2 regions of the Enterobacter chinensis genome follow, and region 2 is predicted to be linked to the other one. Evidence: predicted binding sites of a transcription regulator. Region 2 holds the regulator's gene; the other holds the start of a gene.

Region 1 (9,307 bases), on a different contig from region 2:
ACGCGCAGAACACTTGTTGTTCTGAAACGGAGGCCAAGCCTGGCATGAACACTTTTTTTAAGCTCACCGCGCTGGCGGGCCTGTTTGCCATAACAGGTCATGCTTTTGCAGTGGACGATATCACCCGTGTTGATCAAATTCCGGTCCTTAAGGAAGAGACGCAACACGCGACGGTGAGCGAGCGCGTGACCTCACGCTTTACCCGTTCGCACTATCGTCAGTTCGATCTCGATCAGGCCTTTTCGGCCAAAATCTTTGACCGCTATCTGAACTTGCTGGATTACAGCCATAACGTTTTGCTCGCCAGCGATGTCGAGCAGTTCGCTAAGCGCAAATCCGAGGTGGGTGATGAGTTGCGTTCAGGCAAGCTGGATCTGTTTTACGATCTCTACAACCTGTCGCAAAAGCGCCGTTTCGAACGCTATCAGTACGCGCTGAAAGTGCTGGAACGTCCAATGGACTTCACCGGTACCGACACCTTTAATCTGGACCGCAGTAAAGCACCCTGGCCGAAAGATGAAGCCGAGTTGAATGCGCTGTGGGACAGCAAAGTTAAATACGACGAACTGAGTCTTAAGCTGACCGGCAAAGATGAAAAAGAGATCCGTGACACGCTGACGCGTCGTTACAAATTTGCCATTCGTCGTCTGGCGCAGACCAACAGTGAGGATGTCTTCTCGCTGGCCATGACTGCTTTCGCTCACGAAATCGATCCGCATACCAACTATCTCTCTCCACGCAACACCGAACAGTTCAATACCGAAATGAGCCTGTCTCTGGAAGGTATCGGCGCGGTACTGCAGATGGACGATGATTACACGGTGATCAATTCAATGGTCGCGGGTGGCCCGGCATCCAAAAGCAAAGCGATTAGCGTAGGCGATCGTATTGTGGGTGTGGGACAAACCGGCCAGAACATGGTCGATGTGATTGGCTGGCGTCTCGATGACGTAGTTGCACTGATCAAAGGTCCGAAAGGCAGCAAGGTTCGTCTGGAAGTTCTGCCGGCCGGAAAAGGCACCAAAACCCGTATCGTTACCCTGACCCGCGAGCGTATCCGTCTGGAAGATCGCGCGGTGAAAATGTCGGTGAAAACCGTGGGTAAAGAGAAGGTGGGCGTCCTGGATATTCCTGGCTTCTACGTGGGGCTGACTGATGATGTGAAAGTACAGCTGCAGAAGCTTGAAAAGCAGAACGTCAGCAGCGTTATCATCGATCTGCGCAGTAACGGCGGCGGTGCGCTGACAGAGGCAGTTTCTCTCTCTGGCCTGTTTATTCCATCTGGCCCTGTGGTTCAGGTGCGCGATAACAACGGTAAAGTGCGTGAAGATGCTGACAACGACGGTGTGGTCTACTACAAAGGCCCGCTGGTGGTGCTGGTTGACCGCTTCAGCGCCTCCGCGTCTGAAATCTTTGCCGCTGCCATGCAGGACTATGGTCGTGCGCTGATCGTCGGTGAGCCAACCTTCGGGAAAGGTACTGTTCAGCAGTATCGCTCTCTGAATCGTATTTACGATCAGATGCTGCGTCCGGAATGGCCTGCACTGGGCTCTGTTCAGTACACCATCCAGAAATTCTACCGTGTGAACGGCGGCAGTACGCAGCGTAAGGGCGTCACGCCGGATATCATGATGCCGACAGGCACGGAAGAGACTGAAACCGGCGAGAAGTTTGAAGATAACGCGTTGCCGTGGGACAGCATCAATGCCGCGACGTACGTGAAGGCGGGTGACATGACGCAGTTTGGTCCTGAACTGCTGAAGTCACATAACGACCGCATCGCGAAAGATCCGGAATTCCAGTACATCATGAAGGACATTGCTCGCTTTAATGCTCTGAAAGATAAACGGAATATTGTTTCTCTGAACTACGCTCAGCGTGAGAAAGAGAACAACGAAGACGATGCAACGCGTCTGGCGCGTATCAACGATCGCTTCAAGCGTGAAGGTAAGCCTCTGCTCAAGAAACTGGACGATCTGCCTAAAGATTACCAGGAGCCCGATCCGTATCTGGACGAGACGGTGCATATCGCACTCGACCTGGCGAATCTGGAAAAAGACAAGCCTGCCGTACAGCCCGCTCCGGCAAAATAACCTCCCAACAGGCACAAGAAATTGTGCCTGTTTCTTTTTGTTCTGCATCCTTCCGTCAGCCTGATTTTCAATTGTGTAAAGTTGTGTCTTTCTGGTGACTTACGCCCGCCGGATGCTTGAAAATAGCCGCAATACCCATACGATGTGGGTAATCGCATAGTGCGTTTTGTTAAACTGAGGTAAAAAGAAAATTATGATGCGAATCGCGCTCTTCCTGCTCACCAACCTGGCGGTAATGGTGGTTTTCGGGCTCGTGCTAAGCCTGACAGGGATTCAGTCGAGCAGCGTTCAGGGTCTGTTGATTATGGCGCTGCTGTTTGGTTTTGGTGGCTCTTTCATTTCCCTGCTGATGTCGAAGTGGATGGCGCTGAAATCAGTAGGCGGTGAGGTTATCGAGCAACCGCGTAATGATATGGAACAGTGGCTGATGAATACGGTGGCTCAGCAATCCCGTCAGGCCGGGATCGCCATGCCGCAGGTGGCCATTTACCATGCTCCTGATATCAACGCCTTCGCCACAGGTGCCCGTCGTGATGCATCACTGGTTGCCGTCAGCACTGGTCTGTTGCAGAACATGAGCCGTGACGAAGCCGAAGCGGTTATTGCTCACGAAATCAGCCATATCGCAAACGGTGATATGGTAACCATGACCCTGATTCAGGGCGTGGTGAACACCTTCGTTATCTTTATCTCTCGTATTCTGGCGCAGATTGCGGCTGGCTTTATGGGCGGCAACCGCGACGAAGGGGAAGAGAGCAACGGTAACCCGCTGATCTATTTCGCTGTCTCCATGGTTCTTGAACTGGTATTCGGTATTCTGGCCAGCATCATCACCATGTGGTTCTCTCGTCACCGTGAATTCCACGCGGATGCCGGCTCAGCGAAACTGGTTGGCCGTGAGAAGATGATTGCGGCGCTGCAGCGTCTGAAAACCAGCTATGAGCCGCAGGAAGCGAACAGCATGATGGCCTTTTGCATTAACGGTAAATCGAAATCGCTGAGCGAGCTGTTTATGTCTCACCCGCCGCTGGATAAGCGTATTGAAGCGCTGCGCAGTGGGGAATACCTGAAGTAACACAAAGAACCGCAATGAGCCGGGCAGGAGAATACTCCGCCCGGCTTTTTTTATGCCTGAACCCTGGGCTGGGTCACCCGCAGGCCGCTGACGGCAGCCGCGAGGGTGGCAAGGAAACCCGCGGTGAGGAGAGCAACATGATTGCCATTTTGTCCGGCGAGGTTAAACATCAGGGCAACCAGTGCCGCACCGGTGCTTTGTCCCAGAAGGCGCGCGGTCCCCAGCATGCCGCTGGCACCTCCGCTGCGATGACGCGGTGCGGAGGTGATAATAGTGTGGTTGTTAGGAGACTGGAACAGGCCAAACCCCGCACCGCACAGGATCATGCGCCAGATGATGTCCAGATCGGTCGGCGATGACGGTAGCAACGCCAGCGCGAAGAGGCCTGTCGCCATCACCGCCAGCCCCAAAGCACCCAACAAACCGGCATGAACGCGTTCAATTAAGTAACCTGCCAGCGGCGCCATCACCATCGTTGCCAGCGGCCACGGCGTTAACAGCAGTCCGGTCTCCACTTCTGAACGTCCTACCACGCTCTGTAGAAAGAAGGGCAGCGACACCAGAGCCAGCATCTGGGCGCAGAACGAGCAGACAGACGTGCAAATGGAGAGCGAAAAGAGGGGAATACGCAGCAGATCAACAGGCAGTAAAGGCACCGGGAGAGTGAGCTGTCGGCGAACAAAGAAGAAGCCTATGACCAGCAGGGCGAGCAGTTCCACTCCGGTCAGCACCAGTGATTGCCCCTGCGCAAAGCCGCTCAGGGCGGTAATCAGCAGGCCAAAGGTGAGGGCATTCATCACCGCGCTCGCGACGTCGAAGCGCGGCATGGTGCTTTTGGGGCCATTAGCGGGCAGGAAGCGCAGGGCAAAAAAGATGGCCACGATACCCAGCGGCACGTTAATGGCGAAGAGCCATTGCCAGGAGGCAACGGAAAGAATAGCCGCCGCAATGGTTGGCCCGGCGGCGGAAGATACGGCGACAATAAACGAGTTTATCCCCATGCCGCGCCCCAGATGTCGCTGGGGATAAATTAAGCGAATCAACGCCGTGTTTACGCTCATGAGCGCCGCGCCACCAAAACCTTGCGCAATGCGTGCAAGCGTCAAGGTATGAAGTGAATCAGAAAGGGCACATAACAATGAGGTAACGGTGAAAACCACCAGACCGCACTGATACACCCGACGGTAACCGAACATATCGCCCAGGAAAGAGAACGAGAGCAGGGAAACCACAATCGCAATCTGGTAGGCGTTAACAATCCATATTGAACTGGCTGGGGATGCATGCAGGTCGCTGGCGATAGTTGGCAGGGCAACGTTCGCAATTGCGCCGTCAAGGACGGCCATTGAGATACCGATAATGATGGTCGCTATAGCGCCATACCGCTGGGGTAAAGGCAGGCCATCGGAAAGATTTTTTTCCATTAGGATTAAAAAAGCTCAGCGTGAAATTATTCTCAGGGTAACTATTTTAGCACTGTTACTGACGCGATATGCCGCAGATTTGTAACGAAGTAAACGCGGATTGATTGCAGGTGACATGACGGGAACTTATAATAAAAACCGGTTCTGATTTTTATAAAACACTCTCTATGAGGTGGTAAATGGCTATTGCGGATTTGGATAAACAGCCAGATTCTGTTTCTTCCGTGCTGAAGGTGTTTGGCATCTTACAGGCGCTCGGGGAAGAGCGTGAAATTGGTATTACAGAGTTGTCGCAGCGCGTGATGATGTCGAAAAGCACCGTTTATCGCTTTTTGCAAACCATGAAGTCACTGGGCTATGTTGCACAGGAAGGCGAGTCAGAAAAATACTCTCTGACCCTGAAACTGTTCGAACTCGGTGCCCGTGCGCTGCAAAATGTTGATCTGATCCGCAGCGCTGATATTCAGATGCGTGAAATCTCGCGCCTGACCAAAGAGACCATCCATCTCGGTGCGCTGGATGAAGACAGCATTGTTTATATCCATAAAATCGACTCCATGTACAATCTGCGCATGTATTCGCGCATCGGTCGTCGCAATCCGCTCTACAGTACCGCCATTGGTAAGGTTCTGCTGGCGTGGCGCGATCGCGAGGAAGTGAAGCAGATCCTCGATGGCGTAGAATACAAACGCAGTACGACACGAACCATTACCAGCACTGACGAACTGTTAACGGTGCTTGATCACGTGCGTGAGCAGGGGTATGGCGAAGATAATGAAGAACAGGAAGAGGGGCTGCGCTGTATCGGCGTTCCGGTGTTTGACCGCTTTGGCGTGGTGATCGCGGGTTTAAGTATCTCTTTCCCAACCCTTCGCTTTTCAGAAGAGCGTCTGCATGAGTATGTGGCTATCCTGCACACTGCCGCACGTAAGATTTCTGAACAGATGGGTTATCACGACTACCCGTTTTAATCTCTGTTAGCATAAAAAACGCCGCAGATGTTGCGGCGTTTTTTGTCAGTGATTAAACCGTTTGATTAGCCATTATCGATGACGACGGACGTTTTACGCAGTACAGGACAGTTTGTTAAACCAATGAACCCGCTGTCAGAATGCAGATACTGCGCAGTGCTCAGTCCTTGTGCCGTTAAGTACTTACACTGAATACCTAATCCGGCTGCGTTTTCGGTGCTCCCCACGAGCACACCATAACCCGTTAACAGAAGGCCAATCCAGACGATGGCCAGTGCAATAATTGTTCGAATAATTAAGCGCATCATTACCTCTTTTTTATCGTTGTTATCATAAAGCTAGCGTAAACGGTTTACGCTATGAAACAAGTGCAGGATTCTGAAAAAAGCGTGATGGCGGTACAGTTAGTCCTTGTTTAAGATAACCGTGATAACCTGGTTACATCAGGTCTTTAGACGGAGTGTGGAGTGAAAAAAATACGCTGGGTGATTCTGATTATCGTGCTGATAGCGTGCGTGGTGTTATGGACGCAGACTATCAATGTAATGTGCGATCAGGATGTACAGTTTTTTAGCGGCGTCTGCGCAATCAATAAGTTTATTCCGTGGTAACACGCATTTTTTCTCAAGGTGATTTCCTTCCTTCGCGCCAGTGGTAAAATAGACGTTTTTATTGAGGTGGTGAAATGGGTGAGTTACTGAATTCAGGGCTGCTGAATATGGCATCCCTGATGATTTCTTTGGTTGTTCTGCTTGTGGGGCTGGTCATCTGGTTTTTCGTGAATCGTGCCAGTTCGCGTACGAACGAGCAGATCGAACTGTTAGAAGCGCTGCTCGATCAGCAAAAACGTCAGAACGCGCTGCTGCGCCGTCTGTGTGAGGCTAACGAGCCGGAAGAGAAAGACGCGCCGAAAGACGTGGTCGCTGAAGATAACAAAGACGAAGACGACTTTATCCGCCTGGTGGCTGAGCGTTAATTTTTTCGTGCTGGGAGGTGGCTGTGGTCTGGAAAAATCCCTGGTATGACCCCTCCCTGAAACACCACACCCCGAACGGTTTTCGTAATACCCATCCTGCTGGACATCAACCCGGCGACCTGGACCGTTGGCGTAAAGCGCGTAAAGAAGCCTGTTTGCCGAAACCACCCGCGCTGGGTTATGAAGATTTTATTCGTCAGTGGTGGCAACCCGCCGAGCTTACGCAACCTCAAGAGGATGGAGTGTGGTGGCTGGGGCATGCGAGTGTGCTGCTACAGCTAGACGGTAATATCATCCTTACCGACCCGGTTTTTTCACAGCGCGCCTCTCCACTCCCTTTCCTGGGACCACAGCGTAAAACGCCTCCTGCACTGTCTGTCGAGCAACTTCATCAGCTTGATGCGGTCGTCATTTCCCATAACCATTACGATCATCTTGATGATGCGACCATTCGCCGTATTCTCAAACGCTTTCCCGACGTGAGTCTCTTCGTCCCTTTAGGTCTGGCCGCCTGGTTTCGGCGTCGGGGAGCAAAACGCGTGGTTGAGCTCGACTGGTGGCAGAGTTTCACCTGGCAGGGGATGACGTTAACCGCCGTACCTGCGCAGCACTGGAGTATGCGCACGCCATGGAACCGCAATCGCTCCTTATGGTGCGGCTGGGTCATGGAAGGGCGGCATCATCGTTTCTGGTTCAGCGGGGATACAGGGTATTCACCTGAGCTGCTGTTGATACCTGAACGTCTGGGGCCTGTTGATGCTGCCGCGTTACCGGTGGGTGCCTATGCCCCACGATGGTTCATGGCTGTACATCATATGGATCCGCAATCTGCGGTGGCATTGTGGCAGCAGTTGGGTTGTCCTCTGGCGTTTCCCATTCACTGGGGCGTGTTTGAACTGGCAGATGAAGCCTTGGATGAACCGGTGCAGGAGTTAACTGAGGCGCTAGATAATTTAGCACCAGTTAATGATTCTTTCAGGATACTGAAAATTGGTGAATATTTATCCTTATAAACGACGCGATAAATTGTTGCATATATTCTGTATGTAAACGCGCATATGAATGTTTTATTTTTATCGAAACGTTTTGCTTGCCTTGTTTTGATGCAGAGTCATAAAAATTTCATTATTTTGGTGCATAACACTGTTTATTAACTGATGCATTTTAATACAGCTGGCCGCGGGTTATTAACAATGTTTTTTCCCTGAAACAATTTGGTCGCGTTACAATGATTTAAGCATAAGTTTTCACAAATTGTTCTAACTCAATCAATGCTTAAGATTTCTTTTCCCGGTTGCTGGACGCTTTGTAATGATTGCGCTATGTTAAAAATGTCTTAGATTACAGCGGTTGTGCAAGCAGCGTTGGGTCTTTGTTACGCAGCAGGGCTGTCAGTACATATTGCGCATAATTGTGCAAAACCTGACAAGCACTGTTCGAATTTGTGCGGCGGATCGAGACATGTTTAAAAATGGCTTGCCATATTAAACATTGTGTGTGATAACACGTTTTGGGTCAAACGAGGTACAGTTCTGTTTATGTGTGGCATTTTCAGTAAAGAAGTCCTGAGTAAACACGTTGTCGTTGAATACCGCTTCTCTGCCGAACCTTATATTAGTGCCTCATGCAGTAATGTCTCAGTTTTATCTCAGTTAATGCCTGCGGGCTAAGAAAACACTCTAAGGAATTTTGCAAATGGCAAAGATTAAAGGTCAAGTTAAGTGGTTCAACGAGTCTAAAGGTTTTGGTTTCATTACTCCTGCTGACGGCAGCAAAGACGTGTTCGTACACTTCTCTGCAATCCAGGGTAACGGCTTCAAAACTCTGGCTGAAGGCCAGAACGTTGAGTTCGAAATTCAGGATGGCCAGAAAGGCCCAGCTGCAGTTAACGTAACTGCTATCTGATCGAACCACTGCTGACTGAAACGCGCCGCGTTTCAATCTCAGACATAAAGCCTCGCATAACGCGGGGCTTTTTTATGCCCTTTATCTTTCAAAATATTACGATCTGCGGCCTTGTTCGTAACTTGTTGCAAAGCTGCGAGGTTAGTAGCACTGTTTCACCACCTTCCTCCCGTCTTTTCCCGTTAAATCAGGGCGTTGTTTAACAGCCCTGGGGTTCAGGTGAAGAAGAAATTAATAACAGCAACTGGAAATTTCACGCCGGTGCGTTTTGCTCTGCTCTGTTTCGCTATTTTTTGCAGTCTGGCTTTTTTGCTGGGCCGCGTTGCCTGGCTGCAAATCATCAAGCCTGACAATCTGGTGAAGCAGGAAGATATGCGATCCCTCCGTCAGCTGGCAATTGATGCACCGCGTGGCATGATAATGGATCGCGAAGGTCGACCGCTGGCGGTGAGCGTGCCTGTCCGGGCCGTATGGGCCGATCCCAAAACGGTGCTGGCAAAAGGGGGCGTCAGCGCTGATGAACGCTGGCAGGCGTTGGCAAATGCGCTGCATCTCTCCCTGAGCACGCTTTCGGCGCGAATCAATGCCAGTCCACAGGGGCGTTTCATTTACCTTGCCCGTCAGGTCGATCCTGCGCAGGCGAAGTGGATCGATAAACTGAATTTGCCCGGCATCAATTTGCGCGATGAGTCCCGCCGTTTTTATCCTGCCGGGCATGTCGCCGCAAACCTGATTGGTTTTACCAATATTGACGGGCAGGGCATTGAAGGTGTGGAAAAAAGCTTCAACGCTCAATTGACGGGCAAGGCGGGGGTACGGCAGGTAAGGGAAGACCGCTATGGACGCGTGGTTGAAAACCTGAC
Region 2 (9,307 bases):
GGCATTGAGGAAGGCGGCAAATTGTCCCTGAGAGAGCAGCATGGAGCGGGTAAAACGGCCATAGTCCAGCCCGGTGAGCGCGGCGGTTTGCTCCAGTTTATCCGTCACTTTATCGGCCAGAATTTTGCCATCTTCGCAGCGCGCCAGCTCCACGCGCGGTGCCTGCAGGTTCCCGTCAGGCTGATTACGCGCGCGGTTCTGGCTCCAGAAGGCGCGATAGGCAGTTCCTTTCACTTCAAACTCCACTTCGGCCAGACACTCAGCGGTGTCGCGCGTCATCAGGTCGTTTTGCGCCTGAGAAACCTTCTGCAGGCGTGGGGTTTCGTGATAAAGCGCCAGACAGATGGCGTCGAGCAGGGTGGTTTTGCCTGCTCCCGTCGCGCCGGTAATGGCAAACAGCCCGTTGCTGGCAAAGGGCTCAGCGGTAAAGTCAATTTTCCACTCGCCCTTGAGGGAGTTAAGATTTTTCAGGCGCAGGCTCAAAATTTTCATGCGTTTTCATCCTCATCATTGAGCGCATGCAGGGTATGAGTGAACAGCTCGCTAAGCCTTATGCGCTTCGCGTCGTCTATCTCCTCCTGCGAGAGCCTGCGTTCAAACACTTCTTCTACCCTCAGCTCGCTGAGGGTTTCGCGCTGGGCGCTGAGCAGAATTTTCTCGCGCTGCTCGCGGCTGCGGCGTACCAGTAACACTTCAACCGGCAAGTCTTCGGTCAGCGCCTGGATTTTTCGCTGCATATCATGCAGGTATTCATCGGTGGTAATTTCGATATCCAGCCAGACGGGAGGATTAAGCGCCGCGCCGCGCCACTGCTCAAGCTGGGCGGTAATGGCGTCGAGATCGCCTTTTAGCACCGCCAACGGCTGGGTGACCGGCACCTCCAGCGTCTCCACGGCGCTGAGTTTGCCCTCGGTGAAGCTCACCAGATGCACGGATTTGGCTTTGCCCGTTTCATCGAAGCTGAGCGAAAGCGGCGATCCGCAGTAGCGGATGTGCTCACAGCCGCCGATAACCTGCGCGCGGTGGATATGCCCGAGTGCAATATAGTCTGCAGGCGGGAAGTTTTGCGCCGGAAAGGCGTCCAGCGTGCCGATATAGATGTCGCGGACGGCGTCACTTTTACTGGCTCCGACGGTGGTGAGGTGCCCGGTCGCAATCACCGGAATCGGCTGGTCGCCGCGCAGAGCACAAGCTTCGGCGTACTGCTGGTGATAATAGTCGGTGATGGCCTGTAACAGATGTTGCTGCTTTTCTGCACCCGACAGCCCCGCCTGGCTTTGCACGATGTCCCGCGGACGTAAAAACGGTATGGGACACAGCACGGCCCCCGGCGTACCGTCGCGTTTTTTCAGGATCTGCGGGGCGTGCCCGGCGCTGGCGACCACGGTGGTATTGAGAAATGCCAGGATGTCGCGGGATTCATTGAGCGTCGCGACGGAATCATGGTTGCCGGCGACAATCACCAGATGGCAGCCGGTTTGCTGCAAATTCACCACGAAGCGGTTATACAGTTCACGCGCATAGCTGGGGGGAGAGCCGGTATCAAAAATGTCACCCGCCACAATAATCGCGTCCACCTCGTGCGTCTGGGCCGTTTCCAGCAGCCAGCTCAGGAACGCTTCATGTTCAGCCGCACGGCTTTTGCTGTAAAAATTTTGACCCAGATGCCAGTCCGAGGTGTGAAGTATGCGCATAGCTGATCCGTGGCAAAAAAGAGAAAGCAGGATTATAAACCTTCAGCGACGGGAAAATAACCGCTGTAATAAAACAACAGTTTGCCCGCGAACGTGGTACTGTTTTTCATAAATCTGTCATAAATCTGACGCATAATGGCGCCGAATTACAAACTTGTAACTTAAATAAGATAAGACAGGGCAAAGTATGGCGAGACGTATTCTGGTCGTAGAAGATGAAGCTCCAATTCGTGAAATGGTGTGCTTCGTGCTCGAGCAAAATGGCTTCCAGCCGGTTGAAGCGGAAGATTATGACAGCGCAGTGAACCAGCTAAATGAACCCTGGCCCGATCTGATTCTGCTGGACTGGATGTTGCCTGGCGGTTCCGGACTGCAGTTTATCAAACACCTGAAGCGTGAAGCGCTGACCCGCGACATACCGGTGGTGATGCTCACGGCGCGCGGAGAGGAAGAGGATCGCGTCCGCGGTCTGGAGACCGGCGCGGATGATTACATTACCAAACCTTTTTCACCGAAAGAGCTGGTGGCCCGCATTAAAGCCGTGATGCGCCGTATTTCGCCGATGGCGGTGGAAGAGGTGATAGAGATGCAGGGACTCAGCCTTGACCCCACCTCACACCGCGTGATGACCGGTGAAAATCCCCTCGACATGGGGCCTACCGAATTTAAACTCCTGCACTTCTTTATGACCCACCCGGAGCGCGTTTACAGCCGCGAGCAGTTGCTGAATAACGTCTGGGGAACTAACGTGTATGTCGAAGACCGGACGGTTGACGTCCATATCCGCCGCCTGCGAAAAGCGCTGGAACTGAGCGGCCACGATCGCATGGTGCAGACGGTCCGCGGCACGGGTTATCGTTTTTCTACCCGTTTCTGAATAATGACAGGAGTGTGACGCGTGCTGGAACGTCTGTCATGGAAAAGGCTCGTCTTTGAACTGATCTTATGTTGTATTCCGGCCTTCATTCTGGGGGCCTTTCTTGGATACCTGCCGTGGTTTCTGCTGGCGTCGGTCACCGGGCTGCTGATCTGGCATTTCTGGAACCTGCTGCGCCTCTCCTGGTGGCTGTGGGTTGACCGAAGCATGACGCCGCCGCCGGGAAGCGGCAGCTGGGAGCCGCTGCTGTACGGTCTGCATCAGATGCAGATGCGTAATAAAAAGCGCCGCCGTGAGCTGGGAAGCCTGATTAAGCGTTTTCGCAGCGGCGCGGAATCGCTGCCGGATGCCGTCATTCTCACCACCGAAGAAGGGACCATCTTCTGGTGTAACGGCCTTGCGCAACAGCTGCTGGGCCTGCGCTGGCCGGACGATAATGGCCAGAATATCCTCAACCTTCTGCGTTATCCCGAGTTCACGCTGTATCTGAAAAAGCGTGATTTTACCCGTCCGCACAATCTGAAGATCAACAATGGTCGCCATCTGGAAATCCGCGTGATGCCCTACAGCGATAAGCAGTGGCTGATGGTGGCGCGCGATGTCACCCAGATGCACCAGCTGGAAGGGGCGCGTCGCAACTTCTTCGCGAACGTCAGCCACGAATTACGTACGCCGTTGACCGTGCTTCAGGGTTACCTGGAGATGATGCAGGAGCAAACGCTTGAAGGTGCGCCGCGTGAAAAAGCGCTGCACACCATGCGCGAGCAAACGCACCGGATGGAAGGGCTGGTGAAGCAGCTGCTGACGCTCTCGAAGATTGAAGCGGCACCAACGCTTGCGCTGAATGACACCATCGATGTGCCGATGATGCTGCGGGTGGTGGAGCGTGAAGCGCAGACGTTAAGCCACAAAAAGCATCACCTGACCTTTGAGGTCGACAGCACGCTGAAGGTGCTGGGTAGTGAAGATGAACTGCGCAGCGCCATCTCCAACCTGGTGTATAACGCGGTGAACCATACGCCGGAAGGGACGGACATCGTGGTGCGCTGGCACCATACCCCAACGGGAGCCGAGTTTAGCGTGGAGGACAACGGGCCGGGGATCGCCCCGGAGCATATTCCGCGCCTCACCGAGCGTTTCTACCGTGTGGATAAAGCACGATCGCGACAGACAGGAGGAAGCGGCCTGGGGCTGGCGATTGTTAAACACGCGGTGAATCACCATGAAAGCCGTCTCGATATCCAGAGTACGCTGGGTAAAGGAACCCGCTTCAGCTTCGTGATCCCGGAACGATTAATTGCCAAAAAGATCGCCTGACAGCAGGTGTGTCATTTTACCTTTCCACGGGTCAGCGTCTGCTGGCCCGTTTGCTTTGCAGTCAAGCGAAACGCGGATGAATTTTATACGGCTGACTGTTTTTTGTTCGCATGATTAGCCATGGGTTTTTCTTATAAATAGCGTATTGTGCTGGCGTGTATTTTCATGCTGGCATATTGTTCTGGTTTTACGATCCCACCTTGCCTTTAAACGTTATAAGCGTTTAAATTGCGCCCCAGATACTGTCAGACCGACTGTATTTGCGTGGTAAATCGAAAAACTATTCTTCTCCACGCCAGGACGGGAGCATTTCCCGCTGAAATTGAGCAAATTTTCGGCTGTATCGTCCCGTCAGGGGAATCGGAAATCTCAATGTTTTCAACACCACATCCACAGGCAGTAAGGTTTTATGACCCATCACTTAAAATCGCGTGACATCATCGCGCTGGGCTTTATGACATTTGCGCTGTTCGTTGGCGCAGGCAACATCATTTTCCCTCCAATGGTTGGCTTACAGGCAGGTGAACACGTCTGGACCGCCGCGTTTGGTTTCCTGATTACTGCCGTGGGTCTACCGGTACTGACCGTCGTCGCGTTGGCGAAAGTCGGCGGCGGCGTGGATAGCCTCAGCACCCCGATTGGCAAAGTGGCTGGCGTTCTGCTGGCAACCGTCTGCTATCTGGCCGTTGGCCCGCTGTTTGCGACCCCGCGTACGGCGACCGTTTCCTTCGAAGTGGGTATTGCTCCCCTGACCGGTGACGGCGCAATGCCGCTGTTTATCTACAGCCTGATTTACTTCGCGATTGTGATTCTGGTTTCCCTCTATCCGGGCAAACTGCTGGATACCGTGGGCAACTTCCTGGCTCCGCTGAAAATTGTGGCGCTGATTGTTCTGGCGGTAGCGGCCATTGTCTGGCCTGCAGGCCCGATCAGCGACGCGATGGACGCCTATAAAAACGCCGCGTTCTCTAACGGCTTTGTGAACGGCTATCTGACGATGGATACGCTGGGCGCCATGGTGTTTGGTATCGTTATCGTTAACGCCGCGCGTTCCCGCGGTGTGACTGAAGCGCGCCTGCTGACCCGCTATACCATCTGGGCTGGCCTGATGGCCGGTGTGGGCCTGACGCTGCTGTATCTGGCGCTGTTCCGCCTGGGCTCCGATAGCGCCATGCTGGTTGATCAGAACGCGAATGGTGCGGCTATCCTGCACGCCTACGTTCAGCACACCTTCGGTGGTGCGGGCAGTATGCTGTTGGCGGCGCTCATTTTCCTGGCATGTCTGGTGACCGCAGTGGGCCTGACCTGCGCTTGTGCAGAGTTCTTTGCGCAGTATCTGCCGCTCTCTTACCGCACGCTGGTGTTTATCCTCGGTATCTTCTCCATGGCGGTATCCAACCTCGGTTTGAGCCACCTGATTCAGGTCTCTATTCCGGTGCTGACGGCGATTTATCCGCCGTGTATCGTGCTGGTGGTACTGAGCTTCACTCGCCCGTGGTGGAACAATGCCTCACGAATTATTGCGCCAGCCATGTTTATCAGCCTGATTTTTGGTATCCTTGACGGCATTAAAGCATCAGCATTCGCAGGAATACTGCCTGCATGGACACAGCGTCTGCCGCTGTCCGAGCAGGGTCTGGCCTGGCTGATGCCTACCGTTGTTGCACTGGTTCTGGCCATTATCTGGGACCGTGCTGCAGGGCGTCAGGTCGCATCAAACGCCCATTAATCAACGGCAACAAACTGTTTAACCACGGGGCTTAAGGCCCCGTGGTTTTTTGTTTTTTTCGTGTTGAATGGCAAGATTTAAATGGAAAGCACTAACAAACTCAAACGTGGGCTCAGCACGCGCCACATCCGCTTTATGGCGCTGGGCTCTGCTATTGGAACCGGTCTTTTTTATGGCTCGGCAGATGCCATCAAAATGGCCGGCCCAAGCGTTCTGCTGGCTTACATCATCGGCGGCGTGGCGGCGTATATCATCATGCGCGCCCTCGGTGAAATGTCTGTTCACAACCCGTCAGCCAGCTCATTCTCCCGCTACGCGCAGGAAAACCTTGGCCCGCTGGCCGGGTTTATCACCGGCTGGACCTACTGCTTCGAAATCCTGATTGTGGCGATTGCCGACGTAACGGCGTTTGGCATCTACATGGGCGTCTGGTTCCCGGCGGTGCCGCACTGGATTTGGGTCCTTAGCGTGGTGCTGATCATTTGCGCCGTCAACCTGATGAGCGTGAAGGTGTTTGGCGAGCTGGAATTCTGGTTCTCCTTCTTCAAGGTCGCCACCATCATCATCATGATTGTGGCCGGTTTCGGCATCATCATCTGGGGAATAGGCAACGGCGGGCAGCCGACCGGCATCCATAATCTCTGGAGCAACGGTGGCTTCTTTAGTAACGGCTGGCTCGGCATGGTCATGTCGCTACAGATGGTGATGTTTGCCTACGGCGGTATCGAGATTATTGGTATCACGGCCGGTGAAGCGAAAGATCCGGAGAAATCCATTCCGCGCGCCATCAACTCGGTGCCGATGCGTATTCTGGTGTTCTACGTGGGTACGCTGTTCGTGATTATGTCCATTTACCCGTGGAACCAGGTGGGTACCAACGGCAGCCCGTTTGTACTGACCTTCCAGCATATGGGCATTGCGTTTGCTGCCAGTATTCTGAACTTTGTGGTGCTGACCGCGTCGCTCTCTGCAATCAACAGTGACGTCTTTGGCGTGGGTCGTATGCTGCACGGCATGGCGGAGCAGGGCAGTGCGCCGAAGGTGTTCGCCAAAACTTCACGTCGCGGTACGCCATGGGTGACGGTTGTGGTGATGACCGTTGCGCTGCTGTTCTCGGTTTACCTGAACTACATCATGCCGGAGAACGTCTTCCTGGTGATTGCGTCTCTGGCGACCTTCGCAACCGTCTGGGTGTGGATCATGATCCTGCTGTCGCAGATTGCGTTCCGCCGCCGTCTGTCACCGGATGAGGCGAAAGCGCTGAAGTTTAAAGTACCGGGCGGCGTCGCAACCACCGTCGTCGGGCTGATCTTCCTGGTGTTCATTATTGCCCTGATTGGCTACCACCCGGATACCCGTATTTCCCTGTACGTTGGCTGTGCGTGGATCGTGCTGTTGCTGGTGGGCTGGATGTTTAAATGCCGCCGTGACCGTCAGCTGGTGGAAGCACAGTAAGGTAAAAATGCCGGGTGGCGCTGCGCTTACCCGGCCTACACTTCCTTTTGCCCCGGAAAAAAATCTCCTCCTCCTTTCTCCTCCCCCAATAATCCCGATCGTGATGAGCTATCCTTAACCACCCTGTGGCAAGGTGACGTCAATTTCATCAAAGGGGATTCGTGATGTTAAACGCCTGGCACCTACCGGTTGCCCCATTTGTTAAGCAAAACAAAGACAACCTTGTGATTACGCTCTGGCTGGCGGGGGAAAACCAGCCTGAACGCGTGACGCTCCGCGCCGAAATAGATAACGAAGAGACCGCGCTGAAAATGCACAAGCAGCGCAGCCAGCCGCAGCCGGGGATCACGGCGTGGCGAGCGAATATCGACCTGAGTAGCGGACAGCCTCGCCGCCGGTACAGCTTCAAACTGCTGTGGAATAACCGCCAGCTGTGGTTTACCCCGCAGGGGTTTAGCCGTTTCCCGCCCGCACGGCTGGAGCAGTTTGCCGTTGATTACCCGGATAACGGCCCGCAGTGGGTTAACGATCAGGTCTTTTACCAAATCTTCCCGGACCGCTTTGCCCGCAGCCAGAAGCGGACTGCCGAACAGGATAAGGTCTATTACCACCACGCCGCTGGCCACGACATTATTCTGAAAGAGTGGGATGAACCGCTAACCGCGCAGGCTGGCGGCTCGACGTTTTACGGCGGCGATCTGGACGGCATTAGCGAGAAGCTCCCGTATCTGAAAAAACTGGGCGTGACGGCGCTGTATCTCAACCCGGTGTTTAAAGCCCCGAGCGTGCACAAATACGATACCGAAGATTATCGCCACGTTGACGCGCAGTTTGGCGGTGACGAGGCGCTGTTGCGCCTGCGTAAGAACACCCAAAAAGAAGGCATGCGCCTCATTCTGGACGGCGTGTTCAACCATAGCGGAGATTCGCACGCCTGGTTTGACCGTCATAACCAGTCGATGGGTGGGGCATGCCATAACCCGGGCTCGCCGCAGCGCGACTGGTATAGCTTTAACGAGGAGGGCCGAGCGCTGGACTGGCTGGGCTATGCGAGCCTGCCGAAGCTGGATTTCCAGTCGCCAACGCTGGTGGATGAAATTTATGGTGGCGAAAACAGCATCGTGCGGCACTGGCTGAGCGAGCCGTGGAATATGGACGGCTGGCGTCTGGACGTGGTGCATATGCTGGGGGAAGCGGGCGGCGCGCGGAATAATCTTCAGCACGTCGCCGGGATTACGCGCTCGGCGAAAGCGGCCCAGCCAGAGGCGTTTGTGTTTGGCGAGCACTTTGGCGACGCGCGCCAGTGGCTGCAGAACGATGCGGAAGATGCGGCGATGAATTATCGCGGCTTTACCTTCCCGCTATGGGGATTCCTCGCCAATACCGATATCTCCTACGATCCGAATCATATTGACGCGGAAACCTGCATGGCGTGGATGGAGAACTACCGCGCCGGCCTGTCGCATCAGCAGCAGCTGCGGATGTTTAACCAGCTCGACAGCCACGATACCGCGCGCTTTAAATCCCTGCTCGGCAAGGATGTCGCGCGCCTGCCGCTGGCGGTCACCTGGCTCTTCACCTGGCCGGGCGTACCGTGCATTTACTATGGAGACGAAGTGGGGCTGGACGGGAACAACGATCCGTTCTGCCGCAAAACCTTCCCGTGGGCGCCAGAGAAGCAGGACAAGGCGCTGTTCAGCCTGTATCAGCGGCTGGCGAAACTGCGTAAACAGAGTCTCGCCCTGCACTACGGCGGCTGCCAGGTGGTGTACGCCCACGATAACGTGGTGGTCTTTGTCCGTGTTTATAATCAGCAGCGCGTGCTGGTGGCGATTAACCGGGGTGAGGCCTGCGAAGTGGTGCTGGAAGATTCACCGCTGCTGGCGGGGAAAACGTGGAAGAGCAAAGAGGGAAAAGCGACGTTCCAGGACGGCGTGCTCACGCTTCCGGCAATCTCCGCTGCGGTCTGGTTCGCCAGTTAATCGCGGGCGGAAGGGTTTTCACCTTTTAAGATGGCGCAAATGCAACTATTTGTGTCAATCTTAACGGATCGTTTACGGTGAAGGTGGAAACATGGACGAGCTTTACATCCTTGGCTGTTTGTTCCTGGTTTTTGCACTGGGGGTTGCGCCGGTGCTTGCGGTTATCGGCTTTAATCGAAGCACGGCGGCGAGACAGGAGATCGCCCGGCTTCGCCAGCGCATTGAGGCACTCGAGCAGCGCGGCGTGGCGGAG

What was found. The regulator PhoB, encoded in region 2, activates phosphate uptake and scavenging genes when phosphate is short. The targets are predictions, from matches to a motif close to CTGTCATAAAACTGNCNNAT.
Region 1: the regulator PhoB is predicted to act here: its motif matches at 4,661-4,680, upstream of kdgR (DNA-binding transcriptional regulator KdgR).

Annotation. Positions count from the first base shown of each region.
Region 1 is NZ_JARDVI010000006.1:85,485-94,791, reverse strand. It holds gene proQ (RNA chaperone ProQ) at 1-25, shown strand, start outside; gene prc (carboxy terminal-processing peptidase) at 45-2,093, shown strand; gene htpX (protease HtpX) at 2,287-3,168, shown strand; gene PYW49_RS17870 (MFS transporter) at 3,219-4,592, opposite strand; gene kdgR (DNA-binding transcriptional regulator KdgR) at 4,772-5,563, shown strand; gene PYW49_RS17860 (YobH family protein) at 5,629-5,868, opposite strand; gene mgrB (PhoP/PhoQ regulator MgrB) at 6,031-6,174, shown strand; gene PYW49_RS17850 (YebO family protein) at 6,249-6,539, shown strand; gene PYW49_RS17845 (MBL fold metallo-hydrolase) at 6,563-7,552, shown strand; partial or broken gene PYW49_RS17840 (DUF2627 domain-containing protein) at 8,078-8,222, shown strand; gene cspE (transcription antiterminator/RNA stability regulator CspE) at 8,235-8,444, shown strand; gene ftsI (peptidoglycan glycosyltransferase FtsI) at 8,664-9,307, shown strand, end outside.
Region 2 is NZ_JARDVI010000002.1:773,628-782,934, reverse strand. It holds gene sbcC (exonuclease subunit SbcC) at 1-492, opposite strand, end outside; gene sbcD (exonuclease subunit SbcD) at 489-1,694, opposite strand; gene phoB (phosphate response regulator transcription factor PhoB) at 1,882-2,571, shown strand; gene phoR (phosphate regulon sensor histidine kinase PhoR) at 2,593-3,888, shown strand; gene brnQ (branched-chain amino acid transporter carrier protein BrnQ) at 4,298-5,617, shown strand; gene proY (proline-specific permease ProY) at 5,699-7,072, shown strand; gene malZ (maltodextrin glucosidase) at 7,237-9,054, shown strand; gene PYW49_RS08655 (DUF2339 domain-containing protein) at 9,146-9,307, shown strand, end outside.